Regions from separate parts of the Blautia hansenii DSM 20583 genome, predicted to be linked through region 3. Evidence: a T-box and tRNA genes for the amino acid it is inferred to sense, from the RefSeq annotation. Region 3 holds a T-box; the other regions hold tRNA genes.

Region 1 (5,163 bases), 640 kb from region 3:
GAATACTTATTATTCATTTCTACTTCAATAACATTATTTAAAGCAGCATACACATCTTCATTTGCATAAAATGGATAAAATACCTTTTCTTTTTGAGCAGTTAAAATATCACAATCACGTTGATTGATATAAGCACAATCTAACCACATTTCTTTCATAATATCATAGCTGCCTTTTGGAACAATTATTTTTGCTGTACATCCTTTTGCATAAAGAGCTGGTATTAAAGCTATATGGTCTGCATGAGTATGACCAACAATAATATAATCAATTTTACTAGCCTTAACTTTGCCGATAAGTTCTCTATTGTAACAGTAGTTTTCATAAATATTTTTGCCTTTTTGGATAAGTCCAAATTCAAATAAAATTAGTAGATTATCAAATGTAATAAGAGAAGCACTTCCTGTAACATCTTCAGCATTTCCTCCAATCACATTGATTGAAACAGTATTTTTCTTTGCCATACGTTTCTCTTTTCTTCTTATTTTTTCTTTTGATTACTCAACCAATTTTGATATTCAGCGTCAATAGGAGAGTAACCTAAAATTTTCCAAGCATTAAATGCCATTACATCCTTTGCGTAGTATCTTTTACCACGAGATTTTTTACCACGAGAAGTAATAGAAATTCCTTTTAAAGAACTTTCTTTTGTATACCCATAGTCAATCAATACTTGAACACATTTTTTGTCAATTTGCTTAATGTCCTTTTCATCCTTTCATATTAAATTTCTCCTTGTTAGGAGAGTGATTTTTAGTAGTTTTCTCTACATAGCTCATACTGGGAAGAATAAAATCCACAGCACGATAATCGGTCTGTTGGGACTTGAACCCAAAATTTGCACCTTAAAAGGGTGCTGTGATGCCATTTCACTACAGACCGTTACGGGTGCAATGTGAATTGAACACATCTAAGACTGCTTAACAGGCAGTTGCCTAACCACTAGGCTATACACCCAAATAAAAGTACGGACGTTTTTATAGGGAAACGCCAAGAAAACCGCAACAGGAGCATAAGGATTTGCACCCTATTTTCTAGTTTTGGAGACTAGAGTCTTACTACATAAAACGATACTCCCATATTGACAAATGTGACAAGAGGGACTTGAACCCTCACAGAACTAAGTCTACTTGAGTTTAAATCAAGTGCGTCTGCCAATTCCGCCATTGTCACATAATGAGGGAGATATTTTCACTGCTCCCAATTTTTCTCTGTTAAAATATTAAAATTCTTTTCCAGTTATTTTCTCAAAGAATTCTATAACATTATCAATCCATCTTACCCAGAAGGGGAATAATGAATAATTTACTTTATAATTTTTTGGATTTTCTATTGGATTTTTTATTTGACATTGCTGAAAGAAATGCTGAGTTGGAATGTTTCTACAATATTTTAAACGACTGTCTGTTCCATCGTTAGGATAAATATGTTTTCCTGATATTTTGTTTTTCATAGGCTAAACACCAAATAATTCATGTAGTTTTGAACGTTCTTTTTCATTTAAGGTATGGACATTATTTCCTAAACTCATGATTTGATTAAAAATTTCATCAGGTATTTCCGTATCAATACAGTTTAACACATCGTCAGTTAAATTATTTATTTCTTCATATAATTCGACAATCTCAGAAAGTAAGTCTAATATAATAGCAAGAATGCAACCAAAATCAGACGTTTTTACTAACATATTTTCTTTACACTTTGATTGTGATATGTATTTTATAATTCCTTCTATTATTTTTTTATGTCTTTCTTCTTTTTCAGCAGACTCATCTAAGAACGATAAGGGAATTTCTGCTATAGACCCAATAGCTTCCTCGATTGATATGGAAAATAGTTCACTATTATCTTTTCTTCTTAAAGCAAAATGTCTATGTAAAATTCTTTCATTCTCAGGATAGTTGGTATGCATAGGAGTAATATATATTCTACCTAGCACAACATCATGATATAGCTTTGCATTACTACTAAGAGTTCTAAGTCTTTCTAAGGGGTTTTTGGTACAACCAATTTTTAGATATTTTCCATATTCTACAAAATAAACATATCCAAAATATTCTTCTATTTCAAATATTCCACTTTCTTTCAAATCTGTAAAGTTATTCCATATTTTTAATTCCTTCATATAAATCTCCCTTATTATTTACATTTAATCTAATATTTAACTTTAATTTCTATTAAGCACATGTGCAGGCTACGTAACATTTCGTTACATAGCCCAGTAATTCCGTTCTGTAAATATATCCAGCATCTTCACTGGAAGTAGGAGATAAGTGATAGGAGCATACCCTATCATGAGTTACTTATCAGTTATTCCGTTATTTGTACCCAGCATCATCACTGAGAACACTTGCAAGTATTGGACTCAATCCTGAGCCGACACATGGATAGGGATTTGAACCCTAGTACCCATTTCTGGATATGTGGTTTTCAAGACCACCGCAATCAGCCTGACTCTGCCATCCATGTATTAACATTGCATGATTTTATGGCTCATGCTACCAGCTTCTTCCCACTTCTAATGCGGATGGATGCCGCAAAAGCCTTTCGCCTTGGCTTAAATATAACCGACACAGGATTGATTCGAACAATCGGACAAGATTTCTCTCATCACTCCCTTAGCAGGGGAGCACCATAAACCACTCGGACACTGTGCCAAAAAACATCGTATGAGAGTCGAACTCATATCTTCTGATTGGAAATCAGACATAATATTCCGTTATACTAACGATGCATCAAATCGGAGTAGAGGGAATTGAACCCACTCAAGTCGCAATGACACAGGTTTTACAGACCTGCTCGCCTTCCTTAGCGATTTACACTCCGAGAAAGTCACTGCTGCATAAATAAAATTAAATATCTTTTTTAATTTGTAAATTTTCCCATATTAAATAAATTTGCTGTAAGCAACAGTTTAAATGTAAATATTTGCAGTTTGATTTATTTATTGCCAATTATACAGCCCCAAGGATTACACATGGATATTTATATAAATTCCAAACCTAAACTGAGGATTTTATCAAAGATTGAGAAATAAGAATTGTACAGTTTAAGAATTAAATATTAAGAATTTAGAATTACAGAATTGAAAATTAAACATTGAGCATTTACATAGTTGTATATGTATGTCACATTTTCAAACAATCGTATGTGTATGATGTCCTATCATGTATACACCATTGTTTAAAATTCCATTGATACATACTTAATATCATAGTATAATATGCATTATCTCTATCAAATCGCATAGTGTTCTTTTTTAACCCAAAAAGAATAGGGTATATAAATTTAGTGTTTTCGTATAATTGGCAATATTTTATTCAATTAAAATTCAATGTAAGTAATGCAGTTAGAAATCTGTAATACGGCATCTACATTGGATTTGAAACCAGAAATTTCATCTTCTAATTTTTGAATTTCGTTTTCAATTCCCAATGGGTCTACCAGAGCATATTCACCATTTTCTCTCATTGGTTCTACTACTTCTTTAAAATCTTCGCTCTTAGTTTTAGCATCCTTTCCAACCATTGTCTCTAAAATGTTGTCAATTTTAGCTTCAAGTGCAATGTTTTTATTTAAGGCATCTTTAGTGGATGATGCAAATTGAGCTTTCAAAGTTATTAGAAGTTCTTCTTTATATTCAATAGAATTTTTCAATTCTAAAGCTTCAGCGACAGTCATTTGTACTCCATTAACTTCAACAACAGTTACAGCATTTGAAGCAATAACAGCGGACTTAATTTTAGACTTTCTAGCAATTAAATCATTAATAGAAGCGTAGTTAGCTTTCGCTTTAGCATTAAATTCTTCTTTTGTTACATGAGGAGTAACTTTCTTTTCGATTTTCTTAGCAGATGCAACAAATTTGCTTCTTTCAATTTCGTTTAAAATTCTTGAGTCTAATAATTTTAATTCATTTAAAGCCTGAGTTACTAATAATTTTTCCATATCCTTTTTATCCTTTCTTAATTAACCTAAGAGTGTTTCTGCAATAGCTGTACCACGTTTTGTTAAAATTTTCATGGATGGTTCAGCTAATTTTAGTTCATCACCATTTTTATTTTTTAATGTTTTCTCATGACCATTGCATAATGGATTTTTACATACCATAACATTTGTATCTGAAACCCAATCCATTTTTTCACCACAAAACTTACAAATATAACGTCCTGTGAATTTTTCGATTTGAGAATTTAACTTATTTTCATTTTTAGTTCTTTTAGATACTTTACTTAACTCCGCAAAAGGAGTAGGATAAGTAGATAATTCCTCACCTGTGAAACGATTTGTAAAAGTATCTTGATTATATTTATTTTTTTTCATTTTTATTATCTCCTTTAAATCACTATTGTTTTTTCCTTCCAATACACCCACGTTCTCGACATGCAAAAAAGGTAATATTTTATTTACTTTTTTTGCATCGTCAAAAACAAAACTTGAATTATTTTGAAGGTTTTTTGTATGTTTTCGAATATTTTAGACCATATATATCAATATCACCATTGTCGTCTTTAATAAGGAAAGGAATATCTTCTGCTGATTGCTTGATTAAATCAAAAGCTTCATGATTTCCTATATTAAATAAAATAGTCATAACGTATTTTTTTAATTGTTCGTCTTTTTTTAGTTTCCTATATAAAGCAATAATGGTATCTTTGTTTATAGTTAATTGATTTATCTGCGTGTACAGCCAGTTTTTTGTTTCCATATATTCTTTATATTTATCTCCACATTTATGATCTTTAAATAGAAGATTTGAATATTCTAAAAAATCTGAAAGCATTCCAATAATCTTATTTACATTATCTCTCCGGACATTTTCGTAATCATAATCAGAAGTATCTAAAATTTCATCTATTGTAAGATTGCACTCCATGTTTTTAGGTAATAAATATCCATTGATAATCTTATGATTACTTCCTATTAGGAACACTGTAAATACAAGGCTTTTCGGAGCCTACAAACCAGAAAAAATAATATTTGATCTATCACATTACGCAAAAAGCCGTCCGGCATGAAAAACGGGCGGCTTTTTTGCGTGGATAGACGGAAAGGAGGCACAAAAATAACTACAAAATTTTAGCGTTCAAATTTGTGCAACTTTAACGAAAAGGAGGATCGTAAATGGCCGATGAAAAATTGAATACTGGCCCTGCGGAGAAT
Region 2 (5,163 bases), 1.3 Mb from region 3:
TCAGAAGCAGCCATACATTCAAAGAGTGCGTAATAGCTCACTGGTCGAGAGGTCCTGCGCCGAAAATGTCCGGGGCTAAAACACGACACCGAAGCTGAGGAATTCTAAGGAATTGGTAGAGGAGCATTGCATAAGGGAAGAAGCAGTACCGAAAGGAGCTGTGGACTTTATGGAAGAGAGAATGCCGGAATGAGTAGCGAGAGTAAGGTGAGAATCCTTACGGCCGAATATCTAAGGTTTCCAGGGTAAAGCTGATCTGCCCTGGGTAAGTCGGGACCTAAGGCGAGGTCGAAAGACGTAGTCGATGGACAACAGGTTGAAATTCCTGTACTGCGATATAACAGAACTGTGGGGACACGTGTGGAAAGCACATCCCGGGAATGGAATCCCGGGGCAAGCGAGGTAGGAGTCTGGTAGGCAAATCCGCCAGGCAATCTGAAGACGTGATGCGGACCGAAAAGAAGTAGGGAAGTGTGTGAGCCATGCGTCGAGAAAAGCCGCTATTGTTTATATCGTACCCGTACCGTAAACCGACACAGGTGGATGAGGAGAGAATCCTAAGGCCGACGGAAGAAGCATTGTTAAGGAACTCGGCAAAATGACCCCGTAACTTCGGGAGAAGGGGTGCCACAGAGATGTGGCCGCAGAGAATAGGCTCAAGCAACTGTTTAGCAAAAACACAGGTCTATGCAAAACCGAAAGGTGAGGTATATGGGCTGACGCCTGCCCGGTGCTGGAAGGTTAAGAGGAGAGGTTAGCGCAAGCGAAGCTTTGAATTTAAGCCCCAGTAAACGGCGGCCGTAACTATAACGGTCCTAAGGTAGCGAAATTCCTTGTCGGGTAAGTTCCGACCCGCACGAAAGGCGTAATGATTTGAGCGCTGTCTCAACAATGCATCCGGTGAAATTGAAATACCAGTGAAGATGCTGGTTACCTGCGCCAGGACGGAAAGACCCCATGGAGCTTTACTCCAGTTTGGTACTGGGACTCGGTATTGCATGTACAGGATAGGTGGGAGACGAAGAGGCATGGACGCCAGTCTATGCGGAGTCGCTGTTGGGATACCACCCTTGTGATATTGGGTTTCTAACCAGCCGCCGTAATCCGGCGGTGGGACAATGCCAGGCGGGGAGTTTGACTGGGGCGGTCGCCTCCGAAAGGGTATCGGAGGCGCCCAAAGGTTCCCTCAGAATGGTCGGAAACCATTCGCAGAGTGCAAAGGCAGAAGGGAGCTTGACTGCGACACCGACGGGTGGAGCAGGTACGAAAGTAGGGCTTAGTGATCCGGTGGTATTAAGTGGGAATGCCATCGCTCAACGGATAAAAGCTACCCTGGGGATAACAGGCTTATCACTCCCAAGAGTTCACATCGACGGAGTGGTTTGGCACCTCGATGTCGGCTCATCGCATCCTGGGGCTGTAGTAGGTCCCAAGGGTTGGGCTGTTCGCCCATTAAAGCGGTACGCGAGCTGGGTTCAGAACGTCGTGAGACAGTTCGGTCCCTATCCGGCGTGGGCGTAGGATATTTGAGAGGAGCTGCCCTTAGTACGAGAGGACCGGGGTGGACGGACCGCTGGTGTACCGGTTGTTCTGCCAAGAGCATGGCCGGGTAGCCAAGTCCGGAAGGGATAAACGCTGAAGGCATCTAAGCGTGAAGCCCCCCTCAAGATGAGATATCCCATTCGAAAGAAGTAAGACCCCTTGAAGACGACGAGGTAGATAGGACAGAGGTGGAAGTGCAGTAATGTATGGAGCTGACTGTTACTAATCGGTCGAGGGCTTGACCTAATAGCTTAGGAAGTTAAGCGGACTAAGCTGAACGGCAGTTGGAAGGTTTCGTTTTATATATGTAGTTTTGAAGGTATATATCTTCAGTATGGCCCAGTGGCTCAGTTGGTTAGAGCGCCGCCCTGTCACGGCGGAGGTCGAGAGTTCGAGTCTCTTCTGGGTCGTTTACTTTCATTTGAAAGTAAATGAAAATTTATGGGATCTTAGCTCAGCTGGGAGAGCATCTGCCTTACAAGCAGAGGGTCACAGGTTCGAGCCCTGTAGGTCCCATTTATTTTAAAAAGTTAATATGGGCGATTTCCCGAGTGGCCAAAGGGGACAGACTGTAAATCTGCTGGCAACGCCTTCGGTGGTTCGAATCCACCATCGCCCATTATATGCCGATGTGGCTCAATTGGCAGAGCAGCTGATTTGTAATCAGCAGGTTATCGGTTCGAGTCCGATCATCGGCTTAGCAATAAGATTTATTATAGATTTTATTGTAAAATAGTATATCGCGGGGTGGAGCAGTCTGGAAGCTCGTCGGGCTCATAACCCGAAGGTCATAGGTTCAAATCCTGTCCCCGCTACTCATGCCCAGATAGCTCAGTTGGTAGAGCAGAGGACTGAAAATCCTCGTGTCGCTGGTTCGATTCCGGCTCTGGGCATTTAATATGGAGCATTAGCTCAGTCGGTAGAGCACTTGACTTTTAATCAAGTTGTCCGGGGTTCGAATCCCCGATGCTTCACTGTTTTAAAACAGTCTAAGTCCTTAAGATAAGGATTTAGGCTGTTTTTTGTTTTATAGAAAAATTTGCTCTATGAAATAAAAATACTCGATATCTCATTTTTATCTCACTCTTGTATATCCATAGGATGTTTAGTAAAATTAGTTTAAATGAAAGAGGAGGTAAGCAGTATGAGAAACAAAAGAGTAAAATTATTTGCGGCAGCATTGCTTTTTATGGGAAGTATAGTTGTAGGCAATAAAGAAGTACAAGCAGCTCAGTGGGAGTATAATAGCTCGGGCTGGTGGTATCAGGAGGATGATGGAAGTTATCCGGTTAATACATGGAAATCAATTAGTGGAAAGTGGTATTATTTTGATGGAAATGGATATATGCTGACAGGATGGCAGAAAATTAATGGAGTGTGGTATTATCTTTATAGTGACGGAGCAATGGCATCAAATAGATGGGTAGGTGATTACTATTTAACCGAAAATGGAGCAATGGCAACGAATACTTGGATTGATGGGTATTATGTAGGCTCTGATGGTCAGTGGAAAAGAAATCAATGGATAAATACAGAGTATGGCTGGTGGTATCGTCATGGAGACGGAAGCTATACAACAAATAATTGGGAGTTTATAGACGGATACTGGTACTATTTTGATGGAAACGGTTATATGAAAACAGGTTGGCAGGAGATATGGGGAAAATGGTATTATCTTTATAGTGATGGAGCAATGGCATCAAATAGATGGATAGGTGATTACTATTTAACCGAAAGCGGAGCAATGGCAACGAATACTTGGATTGATGGGTATTATGTAGGACCTGATGGAAAATGGGTGAAAGATATTTCCATAGTTTATGAAATGGAAGTTGCCAACATTGTAAATAAAGAGCGTGCTGCAAATGGATTAGAACCTTTAGAATATGATTATGAACTTGCTGAGGCAGCCGGTGTGCGTGCAAAGGAGCTAGAGCAAAATTTGTCACATACTCGTCCGGATGGAACATCATGTTTTACTGTTTTGCAGGAATTTGGTATTGAATATTGGATGTGCGGAGAAAATATTGCAGCGGGACAAAGGACACCTGAGCAGGTTATGAATGGGTGGATGAACAGTCCAGGGCACCGTCAGAACATTATGGGTCCATATACACATATAGGTGTAGGGTATTATGTAGATAAGAACGGAAGAATGAATTGGGTCCAGCTTTTTATCGGAAAGTAGTTAAGGCAGACAATAAAAAAGAACCAGAACCAATGAGGGGGGAAGGTTGGTTCTGGTTTCTTTTTTAATATTTTTAAATATTAAAAAGAAGGAGAGCCGGTTTTTATTCCGGCAATATGAAAAAGAAAAAGATTTTTGAAAAAGTCTTATCGGCTTTTACAAGTTATACTATAAAGGGTAAATGTGATGAATTTGTGATGAAATGATAAAAGAAATGTGAAGAAAAGAAAAAAACGGAGAATATCATATTTGTTTGTAACAGTGAGATTTTTACAGAAGGATTTTACAGTGCAGACTAATTTTTACATAAAAAAAGCAAGAGCAGAAATCTGAGGGGGATAGATTTCTGCTCTTGTTCATTTCATAAAAAAGAAGGAGTTACTGGCAATAGGCTTGCCAGTAATATGAAAAGAAAAAGATTTTGAAAAAAGTCTTATTGGCTTTTACAAGTTATACTATACTATGTAAATAAGGCTAATTTATGACAAAATACTAAAAGAAAAATGAAAAAGAGAAGTTTTCATTTATTCTTTTTTTATAAATGCTTTTGAATTTCTTATCTTTCGGATTGATAGAAAGGATCGGCAGGATAGCTGCCGGCGGATTTCTGCATTCCCCGCTGTATTGCGTCTTTAGAGGTTTTCCAGTCAGCATCCTTGTTTTTATAATCGAATTTGTCACAGAACCATGCTAAATCATCGGTAACTCGCTGTAAGTTTTCTGTCATTAAAGAGAATAATTGTGGGTAAAATTCAGCTTTTTCTTTGTCAGACAATAATTCTTCAGCTGTTTCTACTAAATCACCGAAGTGAGGAAGGCAGAAGCCATTGCTGTTTTTGAAAATCTCCTGAAATTCTTTATTTTTACGATAGAGTTCAAAAAAGGTATCTAAATATCTGGCATAAGTATTCTTGGAATAATCACAGATATAACAGGAGTTATTCTGTTCCTTTACCCAAGTGCCCAAAGAGGTTTGAGGGTTATCGGGATTTAATTTTGCCTTTTTAAAATGTCCCAGCATAGATGCCTTTTTTGGAGAAAACATTTTTATTTGTTGCTGCAATTCTTCATTTTTCTTTTTAAAATGTGTGGTGAGAATAAGTCCGGTACCAAGACGGTTGCCATAGTGAAACATCTTTTTATAGTGGTCTCGGCAAAATCCCATTTTATCGGTTTCTGCCCGTATGTCGTCTTCCATGTAGGAAGCGCCTTGTCCCAAGACAAAGTCCAAAGCGTGTTGTTCCAGATTTCTTTCAATAAAACAGAATGGACATTCATCATTTGCATGAAATGCGTCCATTAGTGGAATGGTGTATATTTTCTCTTTCATAATGCGTCCTCTATTCTTTAATTTTATATATTAAAGGGTATCATAGTTGGGGGTAGTTGAAAAGAGACTTTTGCAGATAAAAATTAGTGTTTGCAGGTTCTTT
Region 3 (5,163 bases):
ATTTTTTCAAAAGATACAAGCTTCTCCCCTTCCAGAAAGCTGTATTCTACTCCAATACTTTTATGAAACAAATAAGCAAAGGCAATCCATGATTTTTCTGCTCTGGATGTGTGGCAATTTCTGATTTCTTCTAATAACCCTAAAAGAATTTGAGCATTTTCCCTTTCCCCTTTATCTAAATATTCCCAGAATGCACCTCTTTGATAAATACTTTTTTCTGCTGCTGATAAAATATATTCTTTCCAGTCTTTCTCCATTGTCTCCAACATTTTTCTGATTTTGGGATTTTTACAAAGAGCATATAAAAGAAAATACGTAACATCTATATAATGCCCAGTTTCTGTTTGTAATTCCTTGCAATATGAAAATTCTTCTTTCAGAAAAGATCCTTCCGCTTTTGTAGAAAAATATAGGCCTTGAAATAAAATTCCCTGCGTTCTCATATAACCTCTTTTCTGCCTGTATTAAATTTTGAAATGGATAATTCGGATAAGATGAAAATTCAGATATGATTTAGAAATTGAATACAGACTTGTGTTTTTTTCATTTTACTACAAAATAAGCTTTCTCTCAACTGCTAATTTTTCTGTTCATAAAAAAGGCCATAAACCACTTTCTTCTCCCTAAGTGATTTATGACCTGACTTTCTTATAATGTTACTTTTCTAAAGTTTTTCTTTCCTTTTTTCAGCACAATTCCATCGCCCTGCAATTTTTCTCCGGAAACCAGATGCTTAATATCTGTAACCTTCTCTCCGTCAATAGACACACCGCCCTGTTCAATGGCACGTCTTGCCTCGGAACGTGTATTTGCCAGTCCGCTTTTGTGTAACAGAGAAATCAAATCAATATTTCCGTCTACAAGATCAGCCTCTTCGATTTTTGCTGACGGCATGTTTGCTGCATTTCCGCTGCTGAACAATGCTCTTGCAGCTTCCTGCGCTTTTTCCGCTTCTTCTTTTCCGTGTACTAAGGCAGTTAATTCGTAAGCTAAAATTTCTTTTGCCTTATTTAACTGGCTTCCTTCCCATTTATCCATTTCGTCAATCTGTTCCAATGGAAGGAAAGTAAGCATACGAATACATTTTAATACGTCTGCATCTGCCACGTTTCTCCAGTACTGGTAAAAGTCAAATGGAGAAGTTTTATTTGGATCTAACCAAACTGCTCCGGACTGTGTTTTACCCATTTTTTTACCTTCGGAATTTAAAAGCAGAGTAATGGTCATTGCACAGGCATTTTCGCCTAATTTTCTGCGAATTAACTCTGTTCCGCCCAGCATGTTGCTCCACTGGTCATCTCCGCCGAACTGCATATTACAGCCGTATTTCTGGTACAGCATATAGAAGTCGTAGCTCTGCATAATCATGTAGTTAAATTCCAAAAAGCTCAGACCTTTTTCCATACGCTGTTTGTAACATTCTGCTGTCAGCATACGGTTTACGGAGAAATGAGGTCCTACTTCTCTTAACAGCTCTACATAATTCAAATCTAAAAGCCAGTCTGCATTGTTTACCATCATTGCTTTTCCTTCAGAAAAGTCAATAAAACGTTCCATCTGCTTTTTGAAGCAGTCACAGTTGTGCTGGATAATCTCCGGTGTCATCATGGAACGCATATCGCTTCTTCCTGACGGGTCTCCGATATAGCCTGTTCCTCCGCCAATCAATGCGATTGGTTTATTTCCTGCCATCTGCAAACGTTTCATCAGACATAATGCCATAAAATGTCCTACATGAAGACTGTCAGCCGTAGGGTCAAAGCCAATGTAGAAGGTAGCCTTCCCATTGTTAATCAGTTCACGGATTTCTTCTTCATCTGTCACCTGAGCAATCAGGCCTCTGGCAACCAGTTCATCATAAATTTTCATTTCGTTTTCTCCCTTCTGTTCTCTGAGGACAGAATTTCTTATAAAATAAAAACACTCCCGTCCTCTTTATAATTATAAAAAGGACGAGAGCGATAAGCCTTCTCGTGTTACCACCTTTATTCACAGACAACTCGCATTGCCTGCCTCTGCAAGTACAGCCGAAGCGATACTCAAAATGCTATAACGTGCACCTTTCCGTCACAGCCTACTCATTTCTTTTCGGTGTGAAGCTCCGAGATGTATTCATTTCCAGCTTCCTGCGCGCCTCTCATCAGCCGGCTGCTTTCTGTGCATTCCCCTGAAAATTACTTCTTCTCATCTTTGCTTTTTCATTTACAGCAACAGTATACAAATTTCCTCTATGGTTGTCAAGACATATTCCACTGGTATTCGCCGTTTTCCTTAATACCGTAGAAATCACCAAAGTTCAAATCTAAAATATTCTTCTGAATATTCTCTACGGAAATCTGATTTTTAATTAAATACTGCCAGATACCGCCATGAGAAATATCACCCTGAAGCAGTACGCCCACAACTTTTCCGTCACGGATAATGACACGTTTATATTCCTTGGAGTCTTCTCTTGCCACTACGGTGTCTGTTTCTTCCGGAACAATAACTCCGATACACATAGAAACAAGCCCGAAGAAATTAATGGTATTTTTGATAGCATAACGGTCTGTGTAAGCTGTCTTTTTCCCGCACATATTAAGCGCCGCTGTCTCTCCTTGTTTCTGAGCGTTTGGCCAGATACCGGATAAGCCTGCCACATCACCTGCCGCATAGACGTCCTTTGCTCCTGTTTCCAGATAGTCGTCTACTTTAATACCTCTGTCAATGACAATCCCTTCTCCGTCCATGCCTGCCACTGCGGAACGAACACCGGCTGCCACTATCACTAAATCACATGGAATTTCTTCTCCGTTGTCCAGCACGATACAGGAAACATTTCCCTCATCATTCATCAATGTATCTGCCGCTTTTCTTCCCAGATAGAAAGAAGCTCCTGCTTTTTCAAAACGTTTCTGATATTCAAAAGCGCCTGTCTTATCCAACTGAATAGGAAGAATTTGTTCTGCCATCTCTACAATGGAAACCTTCTTTCCTGTTTCCATCAGTCCGTAAGCAGCATCCAGTCCTACCAGACCGGAACCGATAATCACAATATTTTCTGCATTTTTTGCCATTTCATCGATTGCCTGTGCATCTCTTAAATGACGAAGCCCGAAAACATTGTTTGCCTCTCTTAATTTTCCCACAGGTGGGATAAAGCTTTCTGCACCTGTTGCAATCAAAAGTTTATCGTATCCGATTTCATTACCGTCTTCCGTAAATACTGTTTTCTTTACGGTATCCAGCTTATTCACTGTTTTTCCTTTTAACCAGTTAATTTTATTTTTCTCAAAGAAATCCGCATCAATAAAGCTAATGCTCTCTGCACTTCTTTCATGGCTGAGGAATTTATGCAGCATACAACGTGAATGCACCTGTGTATCCGTAGATATCACTGTAATTTCACCTTGTGCATCTGTCTTTCGAATGGTCTTTGCAGCCATAATACCGGCTGCACCTGCTCCTAAAATCACATACTGCATCTGCCTACACCTCCTCTACCCAGATTGCCTGTTTTGGACAGGCTTTTACACAACTTGGCTCTTCACCCTTCTCAATACAAAAGTCACATTTAATGACTTTTGTATGAGTTGTTTCATCCGGTTTTAAAACGCCGTAAGGGCAATTCATAACACACATAAAACAGGAACCGCATTTTTCAGCGTCATACTGTACATGACCTGTTTTTTCGTCCTTTTTCAGAGCGCCGCTCATACAGGACATTACACATTCCGGCTGCTCGCAGTGTCTGCAAAATACAGGTGTATAGCTTCCGTCCGGATTTTTGTATATAAAGTTTCTGGATTCATTTGTAATATCTGTCAAATCTAAGGTATAAACATTTCCGTCATCTTTTCTATGCGCCTGCATACATGCTACGGAGCAGCTTTTACAGCCATCACATTTGGCAGCGTCAATCATTATTCTTCTCATCAGATACCCCCGTTCTGTATCATTGAATTTATTTTAGATATTTAATCCTGCACGTCTTTCTTCAATAATCTTATCAAGAATATCTGCACTTTCTTTTGCATCCGGATTGATAATCACCTGTCCGCCTGTAAGATTCTTCATATCTTCTGTCAACAGTTTTACTGCTATTTCACTTCCTGTAACAAATGGAGGAAGTCCTAAATGAAGCGGAAGTCCAAGTGCCAATCCGAAACATCCATCTGCAAGAGCCTGTTCTTCTAACCACTGTGCTGCGGAAAGAACTAATGGAAGCTGAGGAATATCTACACCAATCGCTTCTGCCAATTCTGTTGCTACAATCTCAAGACGTCCGATTGCAAGACATGGACCAAAGTTCAATACCGGAGGAATATTTAATTTTTCACATACGGCACGAAGCTTTGGACCTGCGTATTTTGCAGCTTCTGGAGTCATAAGTCCACAGTTTTCAATACCTCCTGAAGAACATCCTGCTGTCAATACCAGAATATCTTTTGCAATCAGTTCTTTTGTCAGTTCTACGGAGAGAACGTCATGTCCGCCTGCTGTCAGGTTGGAGCATCCAACTACGCCAGCAATACCTTTGATATCACCGGATACGATTAAATCAATTAACGGTTTCCAGTTGCCGCCTAAAAATTCTTTCAAAGAACCTTCGGAAACACCTGTTAAGGTATGGTCATTTCCGTGTTCCGGCATTAAGTTCATCGGAACGTTGCCACGTCTTGCTTTGTATGCTTCAATAATTTCGTCAATGATTTCTTCGCTCTGTTTTTCTCTTTCTTCAAAAACAAATGGTTTCAGCTCTGCATTTGCCTTCTTTGCAACACTGTCAAGACAAATCTGTTTAATCTTTAATTCGTCACAGATTGGCTCGATACCCGGAAGTGTACAGTTAAATTCAGAAAGAACAGCATCAATACCACCGGTAGCCAGTACTGCCTCACTTGTATAGTTGTTACCTGCATGTCCATCAAATACTTCTTCGTAATGAGCACCTCTAAGCTGTAAATCCTGACCTACACAAGTACATCCAACCAGTTTAAAGCCTTTTGCTCCTGCTGCTTTTGCTTTTTCTACTGCTTCTTTGGATGTAAGTCTTTCCTGTAAATCTACAAAAATTGTATGCTGATGTCCTGTAATCATAATGTTGATATAATCTGGATCAATTACACGAAGTCCAACAGGAGCCATACGAAGTTCTGGTTCTCCTAAAAGTACGTCATTTAA

Evidence for each region. The T-box of region 3 lies ahead of tyrS (tyrosine--tRNA ligase). A T-box ahead of a tRNA ligase gene usually reads a tRNA of that ligase, here a tRNA-Tyr.
Region 1: it has a tRNA-Tyr gene. The T-box ahead of tyrS (tyrosine--tRNA ligase) is inferred to sense a tRNA for this amino acid. The anticodon was not compared.
Region 2: it has a tRNA-Tyr gene. The T-box ahead of tyrS (tyrosine--tRNA ligase) is inferred to sense a tRNA for this amino acid. The anticodon was not compared.

What each region holds. Positions count from the first base shown of each region.
Region 1 covers NZ_CP022413.2:1,982,857-1,988,019, reverse strand. Annotated here, with positions in the region: gene CGC63_RS10150 (MBL fold metallo-hydrolase) at 1-464, opposite strand, end outside; gene CGC63_RS10145 (hypothetical protein) at 482-670, opposite strand; tRNA gene CGC63_RS10140 (tRNA-Lys) at 811-882, opposite strand; tRNA gene CGC63_RS10135 (tRNA-Asn) at 886-957, opposite strand; tRNA gene CGC63_RS10130 (tRNA-Leu) at 1,090-1,173, opposite strand; gene CGC63_RS15365 (hypothetical protein) at 1,223-1,453, opposite strand; gene CGC63_RS10125 (GIY-YIG nuclease family protein) at 1,457-2,125, opposite strand; tRNA gene CGC63_RS15360 (tRNA-Ser) at 2,569-2,657, opposite strand; tRNA gene CGC63_RS15355 (tRNA-Gly) at 2,662-2,734, opposite strand; tRNA gene CGC63_RS15350 (tRNA-Tyr) at 2,741-2,826, opposite strand; gene CGC63_RS10120 (hypothetical protein) at 3,325-3,948, opposite strand; gene CGC63_RS10115 (hypothetical protein) at 3,970-4,323, opposite strand; gene CGC63_RS10110 (hypothetical protein) at 4,442-4,876, opposite strand; gene CGC63_RS10105 (ParB/RepB/Spo0J family partition protein) at 5,125-5,163, shown strand, end outside.
Region 2 covers NZ_CP022413.2:17,666-22,828, forward strand. Annotated here, with positions in the region: rRNA gene CGC63_RS00070 (23S ribosomal RNA) at 1-1,788, shown strand, start outside; tRNA gene CGC63_RS00075 (tRNA-Asp) at 1,879-1,952, shown strand; tRNA gene CGC63_RS00080 (tRNA-Val) at 1,986-2,058, shown strand; tRNA gene CGC63_RS00085 (tRNA-Tyr) at 2,080-2,161, shown strand; tRNA gene CGC63_RS00090 (tRNA-Thr) at 2,168-2,240, shown strand; tRNA gene CGC63_RS00095 (tRNA-Met) at 2,284-2,357, shown strand; tRNA gene CGC63_RS00100 (tRNA-Phe) at 2,363-2,435, shown strand; tRNA gene CGC63_RS00105 (tRNA-Lys) at 2,444-2,516, shown strand; gene CGC63_RS00110 (CAP domain-containing protein) at 2,687-3,730, shown strand; gene CGC63_RS00115 (DUF6062 family protein) at 4,287-5,060, opposite strand.
Region 3 covers NZ_CP022413.2:1,338,368-1,343,530, reverse strand. Annotated here, with positions in the region: gene CGC63_RS06560 (hypothetical protein) at 1-269, opposite strand, end outside; gene tyrS (tyrosine--tRNA ligase) at 649-1,869, opposite strand; T-box leader at 1,946-2,200, opposite strand; gene CGC63_RS06550 (NAD(P)/FAD-dependent oxidoreductase) at 2,238-3,464, opposite strand; gene CGC63_RS06545 (4Fe-4S dicluster domain-containing protein) at 3,469-3,915, opposite strand; gene cooS (anaerobic carbon-monoxide dehydrogenase catalytic subunit) at 3,949-5,163, opposite strand, start outside.